Regions from separate parts of the Vibrio rarus genome, predicted to be linked through region 1. Evidence: predicted binding sites of a transcription regulator. Region 1 holds the regulator's gene; each other region holds the start of a gene.
What was found. Region 1 encodes PurR, which represses purine synthesis genes. Its sites were predicted from a motif close to TNANGNAAACGTTTNCNTNA; they were not measured.

Region 1 (3,195 bases):
CCTTCGCCACGTACCTCAGTTTCAATATTATAACTCAGTAATAGCTCACGCATGATATGAGCTTGCGGTGGGTTTTGCGCAATAAATATTTTTATTTCTATCCTAGTGGTACCAATCGTACTCAATAAATGGTCATTCTAGATTGTTAACATACTCGAGAACTGCGTTAGAATTTTTGATAGTAGAATAACGACTTATCGAAATATTCCGCTTTGTTTTCGAGCATTTTTCCTACGCTATTTCTGACAACTTACTTGGTATGATTGACTACGGTGGCATTGTGCTCACCGTAAGTCATTGCCCGCATCATCTATGAATTACGGTGATGGGGATTATACGGTGGTTGAACTATTGTGTGGGCGCAGTTTTGCCATGACCCATTTCGCAATTAGCGGGAATAAACCCAATAACGCAAATGAGGCTAACACAGTAGGGGATACGATACCGGAAAGGCTGTCAATTTCGGCTAGTTGCGTACCGGCGTTGAGGTAAACCATAGTACCCGCTAACATTCCTAATTGGCTGACCACATAGAACTTGGCAACAGAAATAGGTGTTAACCCCATCAATAGATTGATTAAGAAAAAAGGAAATACTGGGATAAGACGTAAAGAAAAGAGGTAAAAGGCCCCATCTTTCTCTACCCCGTTATTGATGGTCGCAAGTTTTGACCCAAACTTCGCTTGCACCCAGTCTCGAAGCAAATAACGACTGCTTAAAAACGCCAAAGTTGCGCCAATTGTGCTGGCAAACGACACTAACAATAAGCTACTCCAAAAGCCAAATAAGGCCGCGCCAAGCAGAGTGACAACGGCCGCTCCAGGGATGGAAAAAGCGGTGATAAACACATAGCCGATAAAGTACAGTGTGGCGGATAACAAGAAGTGTTCAGCTATGTGGCTATTTAGGGCGAGTTGTTGCGCTTTAGCGTTTTCTAAAGTGAAGTGTTGGCCAAAGTTGACGGCCAAAAGTACGATGGCACAGACTAAAATTAGTCCTATTATCAATTTCTTATTCATGTGTGAGCTCTTATTGTTATGCAATAAGTATAGAGACACGTTGACGAAACTAAAACTTTCACTGTGATGGAAAAAAGTGGGCCTATAGCGCTTTTTAGTAATAAAAAAAATCGACAACCAAGAGGTTGCCGATCGTAAGAGGTTTGCTACCTTGCTGGCCTAGTCGTTATTGAGGTTTTTGACACTGGCTCTTTCAATTAGCTCTGGGTGCATTTCAAAGATGCGACGCTCATGCTCTTTATTTTTAATGCGCTCTAACAGGATCTCAAAGGCGGTTTTACCCACACGGCGTTTGGGCTGATGTATGGTGGTTAATGGTGGTGAGAAGTAAGCCGCAAGATCGATGTTATCGTAGCCAATGACCGAAATATCTTCGGGAATGTCGATATTGTGTTGTCTTAGACGACTGATCAAGCCTAACGCCATAATATCATTGAAGCAAAAAATAGAGGTGGGACGCTCTTCTTTAGACATTGCTACCAGTTTATCGGCCGCTTCTACAGCCGTATCACATTCAAAGTTACCTTCAAAAATGAGTTTTTCATTAAATGGGATATTGGCTTCAGCTAACGCTCTTTTGTAGCCAGAAATGCGCTCAATACAGGCCAGTTTCTCAGCTTGTCCAGTCAGGCAGGCAATTTTATGGTGACCATTGTTAACTAAGTATTTAGTGGCTAAATACCCCCCTTCTTCAGAGTTATCAATGATTTTATCTGCCGAGGAAGACTCCGGTCCCCAGTCCATAACCACTTTTGGGATGTTAGGGTGAGAGTCGAGCATTTGACGCAACTCTTCGGTTAAGTCAGAACACATCACTAAAATACCGTCGACGCGCTTCTCCGCTAACATACGAATATAATCACGTTGCTTTTCGTATAGCCCACCGGTATTACACAAAATAAGAGTGTAACCTTGGCGGTAACAGTAACTTTCAACGCCGTCGACCACTTCGGCAAAGAAAGGGTTAGTGGATTGAGTCACTAACATGCCAATAGTTCGTGTGCTATTGCATTTTAGACTACGAGCAACGGCACTTGGGGCGTAATTTAGGTTTTTTACGGCTTCCATCACTCGTTGCTGAGTTGCTTCGGCCACAAAGCGTGTTTTATTAATAACGTGAGAAACTGTGGTGGTAGAAACCCCTGCAAGTTTAGCGACGTCTTTGATGGTTGCCATGCGTTACCTTGTTAATAAAAGATGGATGCAATAAACATAAATTAAACTGTGCGATCCTTCACTCAGCAAACGATTGCGCGGAGGGGGAGTCTAGCCATAAATATGGCCACTGACAATGGATTTATGAATATATTTGGAATCTATGTCTCATTAGCAAGATAGTGGCAGTCAATTTTGCAAAAATTCACTAGTAATACGGATACGGCCGCATAAAAACCAAATTCATCATAGCGTTTACAGTCAGCAGAAAACTGGGGTATCCAGGTTAAGAGGTGTTGCTCAATTAAGGCTTTTTGCTCTGCCAGGGCCGCTTCCATATGCGACTCTTTTTCTAGGGCATTACAACGAATAATAAGATTGCCTAGAAAATCCAACTCAATGGCTAAATGATCAGCGGGTTCATTGAAGTGACCATCTACCTTAATGCCTTTATTTAACATTAATTGCGTCATGTCTTGTGCAGGCTTGCCGTTAAGTAGCTTGTTTTCTTCAAGATAGAGAGAGGCATAAGGTAAGGCGGCGTATTTATCTGAGGTGAGAAACAGATTACAAAAGTCGGCGGACAATTCTAATTGCGCATCTTCACGCTGTTGTAGTCGGTCAAAGGCATCCACTAAAGCCTCCACCGCCTCACTAAGTTGTGGATTCTCACCTAAACCGGCAAGAAAGCCACGCACAGCAGAAGATTGATAAGCCTGCAAATCTTGCTCTGTTAGTTCCTTAGAAAAAAGGCTGGAAAACCACCAGTAGATCTCTGCTCGTTGCTCGTTGAACTGCTTAACTTCTTGCATAAACGCACCACAATTTCATTTTAATTACTATAAAGAATAGTAGCTTAGGTCATCTTTACTATGTGAGTGAGATGAATATTAATTAAAATGTGCGCAATGAAGCAAAAGGTGAGTGCATTACTCACCATTGGCTAAATTTCTCAAACGTTGCCACCATTGCCCCATCGTTTCGTGCCAGTAACGTTCGGTTTGTTCTAGGTAACGGGCTT
Region 2 (3,195 bases), 900 kb from region 1:
ATGATGTTGGTTTGAGATGACGTTTTTTAACGTGACGCAGCATTAAGATAAATAAGACGAGTAAGTAAAGCATGAAACCAGGTCGAAATGAACCTTGCCCTTGTGGCAGCGGTAAAAAGTACAAACGTTGCTGCATGAACACTGTTTCTAAGCAACACGCATCAATGTTGGATGATATTGAGCAAGTTGCTGCAATGAACCCTAACTTGACTTTAGAAGAGCTCAATATTGTTGCAGAGCAAAAAATAAAGGCGGCTAATGATCGGCCTCATCCTGATTTCTGTGGCCTTTCGTCAACACAAATGAGTAATTGGTTATATGCGCCTTTCAGTGAGTTGGAAGGAGTACTAATACACACGCCAGATAACCTAAGAACCAGCCCAGTGATGCGTTATTTAGAATTAGTATTAGGTGAAGCGATGCAAAACGATGGTTCATTTAAAGCCACCAGCAAAGGTAACTTGCCGACAAAAATCGTTAAACAGGCCAGTGAGTTATTGCCAGAGTTTGCCGTTTCTCAATTTGAACGACCTATCAGCATTAGTGAATATGCAGGTAGTAACGAAGATAAGTTTAATGCATTGCATTACAGCCGAGTGCTAGCTGAGATAGCGGGTATCATTTATCGCCGTAGTGGCCGTTATCATGTTAAAAAAGCGGCTCAAAAGCAGTATCTAGCCCACGGTATTCAAGCGTTCTTTATTCCTATGCTCGAAGCAGCAACCTCTCGGTACAATTGGGGCTACTTAGATGGATGGGAGCACGATGTTGATTTAAGAACCTTCTGGTTGTTTATGCTGTGGCGTTTGCAAAGCCATGGCAATACGGAACAGTTGATTGAAGAGGTAATTACCGCATTCCCTGATTTACTGTTGAGGTGCCCTGAAGGTGGGTATTCATCTCCGAGTCAGTTACTAGTCATAATGATTGAATCGAGATTTATTAAACGTTTCCTGGAGTTTTGGGGCTTTGTTACGGTTGCGCCGATGAGGAATATTGATGATTTTCGGACGCCAAATAAAGTAGAAATGCAACCACTGATGAAGCATGTTTTTCAATTTGATGTTTAGCGTGAATTAGAACCAAGATTCCGCTGCCAATTTTGGAATATCATATAGCCTGCCAAGAAGCTTGAGTAGCCTATTTTGATGTTCTTGCATGCCTGTTATGAAGCTCTGACCATCAAATTCGAGAGTGTCTATACCTTCAAATTTTAGAAATACCCAACGTGCCGTCGGCTTGGATGTCGTCTTGTTTTTGACCATACTCGGGAAAAACTCTTCAGTTTGTGAGAGTTGCGCTCTGATTTTATGCTCTAAACTTGCGTTAATGAGAAGACTCAGAGTCATCACCATAAGTAACGCTTCTATTCGTTGAGGCTTCTTCAAAAAACACTCACGAAAGTTCAACACGCCCTAGGGTACTAAGGAACAGAGTAAAGTGAACAAACAGCATTAATTAACCTTCAACGAAATTAGCTTCATTATTTACAACGCAAACGATTGCTTTTTGTGTTTATGCTCTTATAATCCCGCCCTAAACGTATACTCTCCTGATTAACAGCAATCACAGGGGAGGGAAATTTAGAGAGAAAAACATGAACGATCTACGCCCATCAGAGTTGGTCTATCAACTAAATGATCGCCCGCCAGTTCCACAAACATTATTTGCCGCCATACAGCACCTTCTTGCTATGTTCGTGGCCGTTATCACCCCATCGTTATTAATATGCCAATCTTTAGGTGTGCCAGCAGAGCAAACCAATACCATTATTAGCATGTCATTATTTGCTTCGGGAATATCGTCATTTATTCAAATTCGTACCTTTGGACCTATTGGTTCAGGTCTTCTCTCTATACAAGGTACTAGCTTTAATTTCTTGGGGCCTATTATTGGCGCGGGAATGTCATTAAAGGCAGGCGGTGCAGATATAGCAACCATGATGTCTGCTATTTTCGGCACCATATTAGTCGCTTCATTTGCTGAAATATTACTTTCTCGGGTATTGGAACATGCACAGCGCATTATTACCCCATTGGTTTCAGGGATAGTAGTGACACTGATTGGCTTAACCCTAATTCAGGTTGGTTTGGTTTCGATGGGTGGTGGCTATGCCGCTATGAGTGACGGTACCTTTGGTAGCCTAGATAAACTGACCTTAGCGGGTATTGTGCTAGGGTTTATCGTGTTACTAAACCGCTCTAAAAACCCTTATATTCGAGTGGCTTCAATTGCTATTGCCATGTTTGTTGGCTATGTTGCTGCGTACGCAATGGGCATGATCGACACCTCTCAACCAAGCAATACCGCTATCTTCGCATTACCAATCCCAATGCAGTTTGGTCTAAGCTTTGATTGGTCACTGTTTATCCCGTTAGTGCTTATCTTTTTGATCACTGCACTAGAGGCTATTGGTGATATTACTGCTACCTCTGAGGTGTCAGGTGAGCCGGTAAAAGGCCCTATCTATATGAAGCGCATTAAAGGTGGCGTACTTGCTGATGGCTTTAACTCCGCATTAGCCGCCGTATTTAACAGCTTTCCAAACTCAACCTTCAGCCAAAACAACGGCATTATTATGCTAACCGGCGTGGCTAGCCGTTATGTAGGATACTTTATTTCTGCAATGTTGATTTTGCTTGGCTTGTTCCCAGGCGTAGCAAGCTTTGTGCAGTTAATCCCAGAGCCAGTACTCGGCGGTGCAACTATCGTTATGTTCGGTACTATCGCCGCGGCCGGAGTGAGAATCATCTCCCGCGTTGACCTAGACCGCCGCGCTGTTTTAATCATGGCACTGTCTTTCTCTATGGGACTCGGCGTTGCGCAAAAACCAGAAATCCTTCAGTTCATGCCGGACCTAATTAAAAACCTTCTATCAACAGGTGTTGCAGCTGGTGGTATTACCGCCATCATTATGAGCATCCTGCTTCCAGAAACCTCAACGCAACAAGAAGATGCTTCATCTACAAAAGAAGTGTTGTCAGAAAAAGAAGCTTAAATATATCGTTTAATTAAGAATCCCTTGGCTTGTGATGAGCTAAGGGGTTTTTGTTTGTGCAGAGGTGTTTTGAATAAATTTGGTTCGCTTCTTTAATTGCAACCAGGTGTAATAAATCAAAATATCGAGATAGAAGTAACGCATGCAACAGATTGGCATTTATGAACAACTCATTACTCAATTGATAGAAAATAGAT
Region 3 (3,195 bases), 1.1 Mb from region 1:
AAAACAATAAAAAAGGAGGCGAATGCCTCCTTTTATGTTTTTATCTAATACTTATTGATGCAAAGCAGGGAAAGCGCTGGCCTCTAACCATTGGGCAATGGTTTTCAGCTGTTGTTGTAAGTCGGCTGGGTTATTACCACAAACATTAATATGTCCCATCTTACGTCCTGGGCGTTTCTCTTTACCGTACCAATGAATATGCGCCTGATCCATGCTGAGTAATTCTTCTGCAAGAGTATCTTCTCCCAGAATATTGATCATAGCGGTTGGACGCAGTGCGTTTGTGCTACCAAGAGGAAGCCCACATACAGCACGCATATGGTTTTCAAACTGACAGGTTTCTGCACCTTGTTGTGTCCAATGTCCAGAGTTATGCACGCGAGGGGCGATTTCATTGACCATCAATTGCCCTTGCACATCGAAAAACTCTAAAGCGAGCACGCCTACATAGTCTAAACATTCTGCTACTGCAGTGAACATTTGCTTCGCTTGGGCTTGCAGTTCGGGTTCATCAATTGCAGTAGATAAACTTAATACGCCATTGGTATGAACATTTTCAGCTAAAGGATAAACGGCAATTTCACCTTGTTGGTTGCGCGCACCCACTAGTGAGACTTCACGATCAAAAGCAACAAACTCTTCAGCTATAATGGCTTGAGTTGCAGAAGCAGCAATGCATGGCTCCATTTCTGCCCAAATAGCATCCGCTTGTTGACCGTCTTTTAGTCGCCATTGGCCTTTGCCATCGTAGCCACCTAATGTGCTTTTTAGCACCATAGGAATACCAACATACTCAATAGCCGCATCAAACTCTTGGCGAGTGCGAATGAGTGAGTATTTTGCATTTGCTACGCCCGCTTCATCCAGAAGCGCTTTTTCTATGCGGCGGTCGCCACCTGTTTTAATGGCTTGTGCGCTAGGTAATAATTTACCGCTGGCTTGGCATGCATCTAGAACAGGATGAGGAACATGTTCAAACTCGGCGGTGATGACATCGGCCTGTTCAATAGCCGCTTGTAAACCACTACCTAATTGTGTTTGAGTGATAGGTTCAACAATCGATTCACTGTTCACATCAAAAGCTAGAGTTTTGATGTTAAGTGGAGCGGCTGCTAGAGCCATCATTCGGGCCAGTTGCCCTGCACCTAAAACTAAAACTTGCACGATATTAATCCTCTGCTGGGTTCGGATTTGCCAGTACGGTCTCTGTTTGTTGTTTACGGAAAGCTTCAACTTTTTCCATAACTTCAGGAACATGAGTACCGATGATTTGTGCAGCTAGGATACCAGAGTTAGCTGCCCCTGCTTCACCAATAGCGAGAGTGGCAACAGCAATGCCTTTTGGCATTTGCACGATAGACAGCAATGAGTCCATACCCTTTAGCGCACGAGATTGAACGGGAACCCCAAGCACAGGTAGGCTAGTAAATGCAGCACACATACCTGGAAGGTGAGCGGCACCGCCGGCGCCGGCGATAATTACTTTAATGCCACGTTCTTTTGCACTAGACGCGTAATCTGCTAGTAGTTGTGGAGTACGGTGAGCAGAAACTACTTTAGTTTCGTAGCTAATACCGAATTGGTCGAGCATCTCAGCGGCTAACTTCATCGTTGGCCAATCTGACTTAGAACCCATGATAATACCGACTTGCATGTTACGACTCCTAATTTAACTAGTTGAGCTTTAGATACTAATTTTGCGCGCATTATACGGTTATTTTTTGAATAGGAAAACGTTTGCGTCGGTTTGTTTTGTTGTTTTTCAGGAAATGCTTACCAGCTAGGAATAGAATTTGTAAACTAGGTGAGAAGAGAATGGTTAAAAGGATGTTCAACATATAATGCAAATCGATCAAGCGATTAACGCGCTAAAGCAAGGAAGGGTCATTGCGTACCCTACCGAGGCGGTGTTCGGTGTCGGGTGTGACCCTGATAACGAACAAGCATTACAGGCGCTAATGACACTAAAGCAACGAGATCCCGATAAGGGGCTAATTTTGATTGCGGCTAACTTTGAGCAACTATTGCCCTATGTTGACGTGAGTGATCTTTCTCAAGAGCAACTGGATAGAGTTTTTGAAAGTTGGCCTGGCCCTGTAACTTGGGTGATGCCGGTGAGTGAAAAAGTGCATCAATTGGTGCATGGTGCATTTGATAGTGTTGCCGTTAGAGTGACTGACCACCCTCTGGTTCAGCAAATTTGTATTCAGTTCTCTAAGCCTATTACTTCAACCAGCGCCAATTTATCTGGCCTACCACCGTGCTTGGATGCCAATGAGGTGGAAAACCAATTGGGTAGCGAAGATGTGTTTATTGTTCATGGTAGCGTAGGTGGCAGAACTAAGCCTTCGCAAATAAAAGATGTAAAATCACTTCAAGTACTAAGACAAGGGTAAGTAATGGCATTAGTCGATAAAGGGGCGGTAAAACGTTTTTTATTACAATTGCAGGACGATATCTGTGCTGAACTGGAAGCCGTCGATGGCGAAGCTACCTTCGTTGAAGATGCTTGGGTTAGAGAGCAGGGGGGCGGTGGCCGAACCCGTGTAGTAAAAGGTGGTGCTGTTATTGAACAGGGTGGCGTCAATTTCTCGCACGTTTTTGGTGACAAAATGCCAGGCTCTGCGACCGCACACCGCCCTGAGTTAGCGGGTCGCAAGTTTGAGGCTATGGGAGTGTCTTTGGTTATTCATCCAAATAACCCTTATGTCCCTACCTCGCATGCCAACGTTCGCTTCTTTATTGCCGAGAAAGAGGGCTGTGACCCTATCTGGTGGTTTGGGGGTGGTTTCGACCTCACGCCATTTTATCCTTTTAATGATGACTGCCAGCATTGGCATGACACAGCTAAGGCTTTGTGTGCCCCCTTTGGCGATAGCGTGTATGCCGAGCACAAAAAATGGTGCGATGATTATTTCTTTTTACCACACCGCAATGAAACTCGCGGTGTCGGTGGCCTGTTTTTTGATGATCTTAATCAATGGGGCTTTGCAAAGAGCTTTGCTTATATACGTGCAGTAGGGGAAGGGTTTACTCAGGCGTATATCCCGATTATTAATAAACGTAAAAACACCCCATTTAACGATCAGCAACGCCAGTTTCAGTTATATCGACGTGGTCGTTATGTTGAGTTTAATCTTGTGTATGACCGTGGCACCCTGTTTGGCTTGCAAAGCAATGGACGCACAGAATCCA
Region 4 (3,195 bases), 400 kb from region 1:
ATTCGTTACACCAGATAGCCAGTGGGCTCATGCCCGGCTCATCGTTAGGCACGTCACGCAGTTGGAATTTACCACCACGTTCGCCATCATCAACCAATTCAGGGAGTGCGTTAGAGATACCACCTGCACCCACATCGTGAATGAATGCAATTGGGTTATCGTCACCTAACTGCCAACAGCCATCGATCACTTCCTGACAACGACGTTCCATCTCTGGGTTTTCACGCTGTACTGAAGCAAAATCGAGATCTTCTGCTGATTGACCAGACGCCATAGAAGATGCCGCGCCGCCACCAAGACCGATGTTCATCGCAGGACCGCCAAGAACAATCAGTTTAGCGCCAACTGGGATTTCTTTCTTCTGTACGTGCTCATCACGAATATTACCCATACCACCAGCAATCATGATTGGCTTGTGGTAACCACGGATTTCTTCACCGGCGTGAGAGGTCACTTTTTCTTCGTAAGTACGGAAGTAACCTAGAAGGTTTGGACGACCAAATTCGTTGTTGAATGCCGCGCCGCCTAGCGGGCCTTCAGTCATAATATCCAACGCTGTTACAATGCGACCTGGCTTACCAAAGTCGGTTTCCCATGGTTGTTCAAAACCAGGAATACGTAGGTTGGACGTGGTAAAGCCCACTAAACCTGCTTTTGGCTTACCGCCGATACCTGTTGCGCCTTCATCACGGATTTCACCGCCAGAACCGGTAGAAGCACCAGGCCAAGGAGAAATAGCCGTTGGGTGGTTATGCGTCTCTACCTTCATCAAGATGTGTGCATCTTCATGGTTGTAAGAGTACTGACGAGTTTCAGGATTAGGGAAGAAACGACCCACTTTAGAACCTTCCATTACCGCAGCATTATCTTTATAAGCAGACAATACGTGGTCAGGAGTCACTTCCATGGTGTTCTTGATCATTTTGAACAAAGACTTGTCTTGAGCGACGCCATCGATTGTCCAATCTGCATTAAAGATTTTGTGACGACAGTGCTCTGAGTTTGCTTGAGCAAACATCATCAGTTCGATGTCATTTGGATTACGGCCTAGCGTATTAAAGCTATCGACAAGGTAATCGATTTCATCTTCTGCTAACGCCAGACCTAAAGTGATGTTCGCTTCAGCAAGGGCTTTACGGCCACCTGTAAGCACATCAACAACGGTATGTGGCGCAGGTTCTGCAACCGTAAACAAAGCGGAAGCTTGGTCCATTTCATTGAAAACCACTTCCATCATGCGGTCATGAATCAATGCTTTTACTGCTTTCAGTTGCGCTTCATCTAGCTGAGTCGATGTTTCAACATAATAAGCGGTACCACGCTCTAAGCGTTTAACTGTGTTCAATCCACAGTTATGAGCAATGTCAGTAGACTTAGATGACCATGGGGAGATAGTACCTGGACGAGGCGTCACAAGCAGCAAAGTGCCTTGGGGTTCATGTTCTTCGATTGTTGGACCATAAGTAAGCAGTTTTTCAAGCTTATCAGTCTCTGAGGCATCGAGCTCTGCACTCACATCTGCAAAATGCATAAACTCAGCATAAATACCGGTTACTGGCAGGTCTTGTTCACGACAAAGTTCTAGTAATTTTTGTACACGAAACTCAGAAAGAGCTGGGGAACCACGCAAAATTCTCATGTGCTTAGGTCTCTTTGATGATGGATTAAAGATAATATTCAAATAAAAACAATCACTTAAAGCATTAAATTGCTATTATTTCAATATTAACCCTGTTGATTCGGGCGTATTATAAAGCAATTCTTTTTGTGAAGTAACACAAAAAGCAACCGTTTGCGCAAATTTTTGCGTCACACGCCCTCAGCAGAAATGATAAGCGAGTTTTTTTTGTTGCAAGTAACATTCATCAATCCCTAGGACTGTTTCACTTCCCCAGTGATAAGCGGTTTGATATAAAGGACTATTATTCAGGTTCATTTCTCTTTGTTATTGGAGTTGCCCAACACTATGCGCACGTCAGTGTTCACTAAATTTTATACATTGGCTTTATCGCTAGTGGCCTTATTGTTGATAAGTGGCTGTCAATATGACAGCAACAGCAAAAGTGAGCTACAACAAATAAAAGAACGAGGCGTATTGCGTGTCGGGACTCTTAACAACCAACTTTCTTATTATATTGGTCCTGATGGCCCAACGGGTATGGAGTACGACTTAGCGTCTAAATTTGCCAAAGAGCTTGGCGTTCGCTTAGAAATTAAACCCGCATACCGCCTTTCAGAGCTTTTCCCTGCTCTAAAAAATGGTGAAATCGATATTGTAGCGGCCGGTTTAACTCAAGCACCTAATCGCGTAAAAGCCTTTCGTGCCGGTCCTGCCTATTACTATGTAAGCCAACAAGTTGTGTACAAAAAAGGCACATGGCGACCACGTAATTTACAGCAGTTAATCCAAAGTAATCAGTCCATTACTGTCGTTAAAGGCACTCACTTTGAGCACACTTTACAACAACTGGCCAAAAAGCATCCCGATCTCAAGTATCAAATCACCGACGATTACGATATTAACGATTTGCTAAAGCAAGTGTCCACGGGGGAGCGACTCTTTACCGTAGCGGACTCCATAGAGCTCTCACTCACACAACGTATTTATCCCAATATTGCTTTAGCGTTTGAATTGACGGAAGACCAACCGACCTCATGGTATTTGCGTCGTGACATTGATGAAAGCCTGTACGCATTAGTGGTGGAATTTTTTGGCAATATTCATCAAGATGGTCAATTACATCTTATTGAAGAAAAATATTTTGGGCACATAGCGGAATTTGACTATGTGGATACTCGTGCATTTGTGCGGGCATTAGACAGTAAACTGCCCAAATGGGAGACCCTATTCCAAAAGTATGCTGAAGAGTTTGATTGGCGCTTAGTGGCCGCTCTTGCCTACCAAGAATCTCACTGGAACCCAAAAGCCAAATCCCCTACCGGTGTACGCGGCATGATGATGCTAACCTTACCTACCGCAAGAAGCGTCGGCGTGACCAATCGTCTTGACCCTGAACAATCCATACGCGGTGGAGTGGAATACCTTAGAAAAATTGTCAATCGTATTCCTGATAGTATCAATCAACATGAAAAAATTTGGTTTGCACTTGCTTCCTATAATCTAGGTTATGGGCATGTAATGGACGCTAGAAGAATCGCCAAAGCGCAAGGAGCGAATCCGGATCTTTGGAGCGA

Region 2: OCU56_RS12050 (uracil-xanthine permease family protein) is a predicted target of PurR. The motif match lies at 1,491-1,510, and genes of this name have one in related genera.
Region 3: purE (5-(carboxyamino)imidazole ribonucleotide mutase) is a predicted target of PurR. The motif match lies at 1,726-1,745, and genes of this name have one in related genera.
Region 4: purL (phosphoribosylformylglycinamidine synthase) is a predicted target of PurR. The motif match lies at 1,781-1,800, and genes of this name have one in related genera.

Annotation. Positions count from the first base shown of each region.
Region 1 covers NZ_AP024900.1:1,741,319-1,744,513, reverse strand. Annotated here, with positions in the region: gene OCU56_RS07985 (DUF2007 domain-containing protein) at 1-95, opposite strand, end outside; gene OCU56_RS07980 (TVP38/TMEM64 family protein) at 333-1,019, opposite strand; gene purR (HTH-type transcriptional repressor PurR) at 1,179-2,195, opposite strand; gene torD (molecular chaperone TorD) at 2,336-2,986, opposite strand; gene elyC (envelope biogenesis factor ElyC) at 3,104-3,195, opposite strand, start outside.
Region 2 covers NZ_AP024900.1:2,640,837-2,644,031, reverse strand. Annotated here, with positions in the region: gene OCU56_RS12060 (SEC-C domain-containing protein) at 72-1,070, shown strand; partial or broken gene OCU56_RS12055 (IS1634 family transposase) at 1,077-1,391, opposite strand; gene OCU56_RS12050 (uracil-xanthine permease family protein) at 1,598-2,998, shown strand.
Region 3 covers NZ_AP024900.1:2,793,058-2,796,252, reverse strand. Annotated here, with positions in the region: gene OCU56_RS12795 (DNA topoisomerase family protein) at 1-10, shown strand, start outside; gene OCU56_RS12790 (5-(carboxyamino)imidazole ribonucleotide synthase) at 52-1,164, opposite strand; gene purE (5-(carboxyamino)imidazole ribonucleotide mutase) at 1,169-1,654, opposite strand; gene OCU56_RS12780 (L-threonylcarbamoyladenylate synthase) at 1,839-2,396, shown strand; gene hemF (oxygen-dependent coproporphyrinogen oxidase) at 2,400-3,195, shown strand, end outside.
Region 4 covers NZ_AP024900.1:2,144,021-2,147,215, forward strand. Annotated here, with positions in the region: gene purL (phosphoribosylformylglycinamidine synthase) at 1-1,639, opposite strand, end outside; gene mltF (membrane-bound lytic murein transglycosylase MltF) at 1,967-3,195, shown strand, end outside.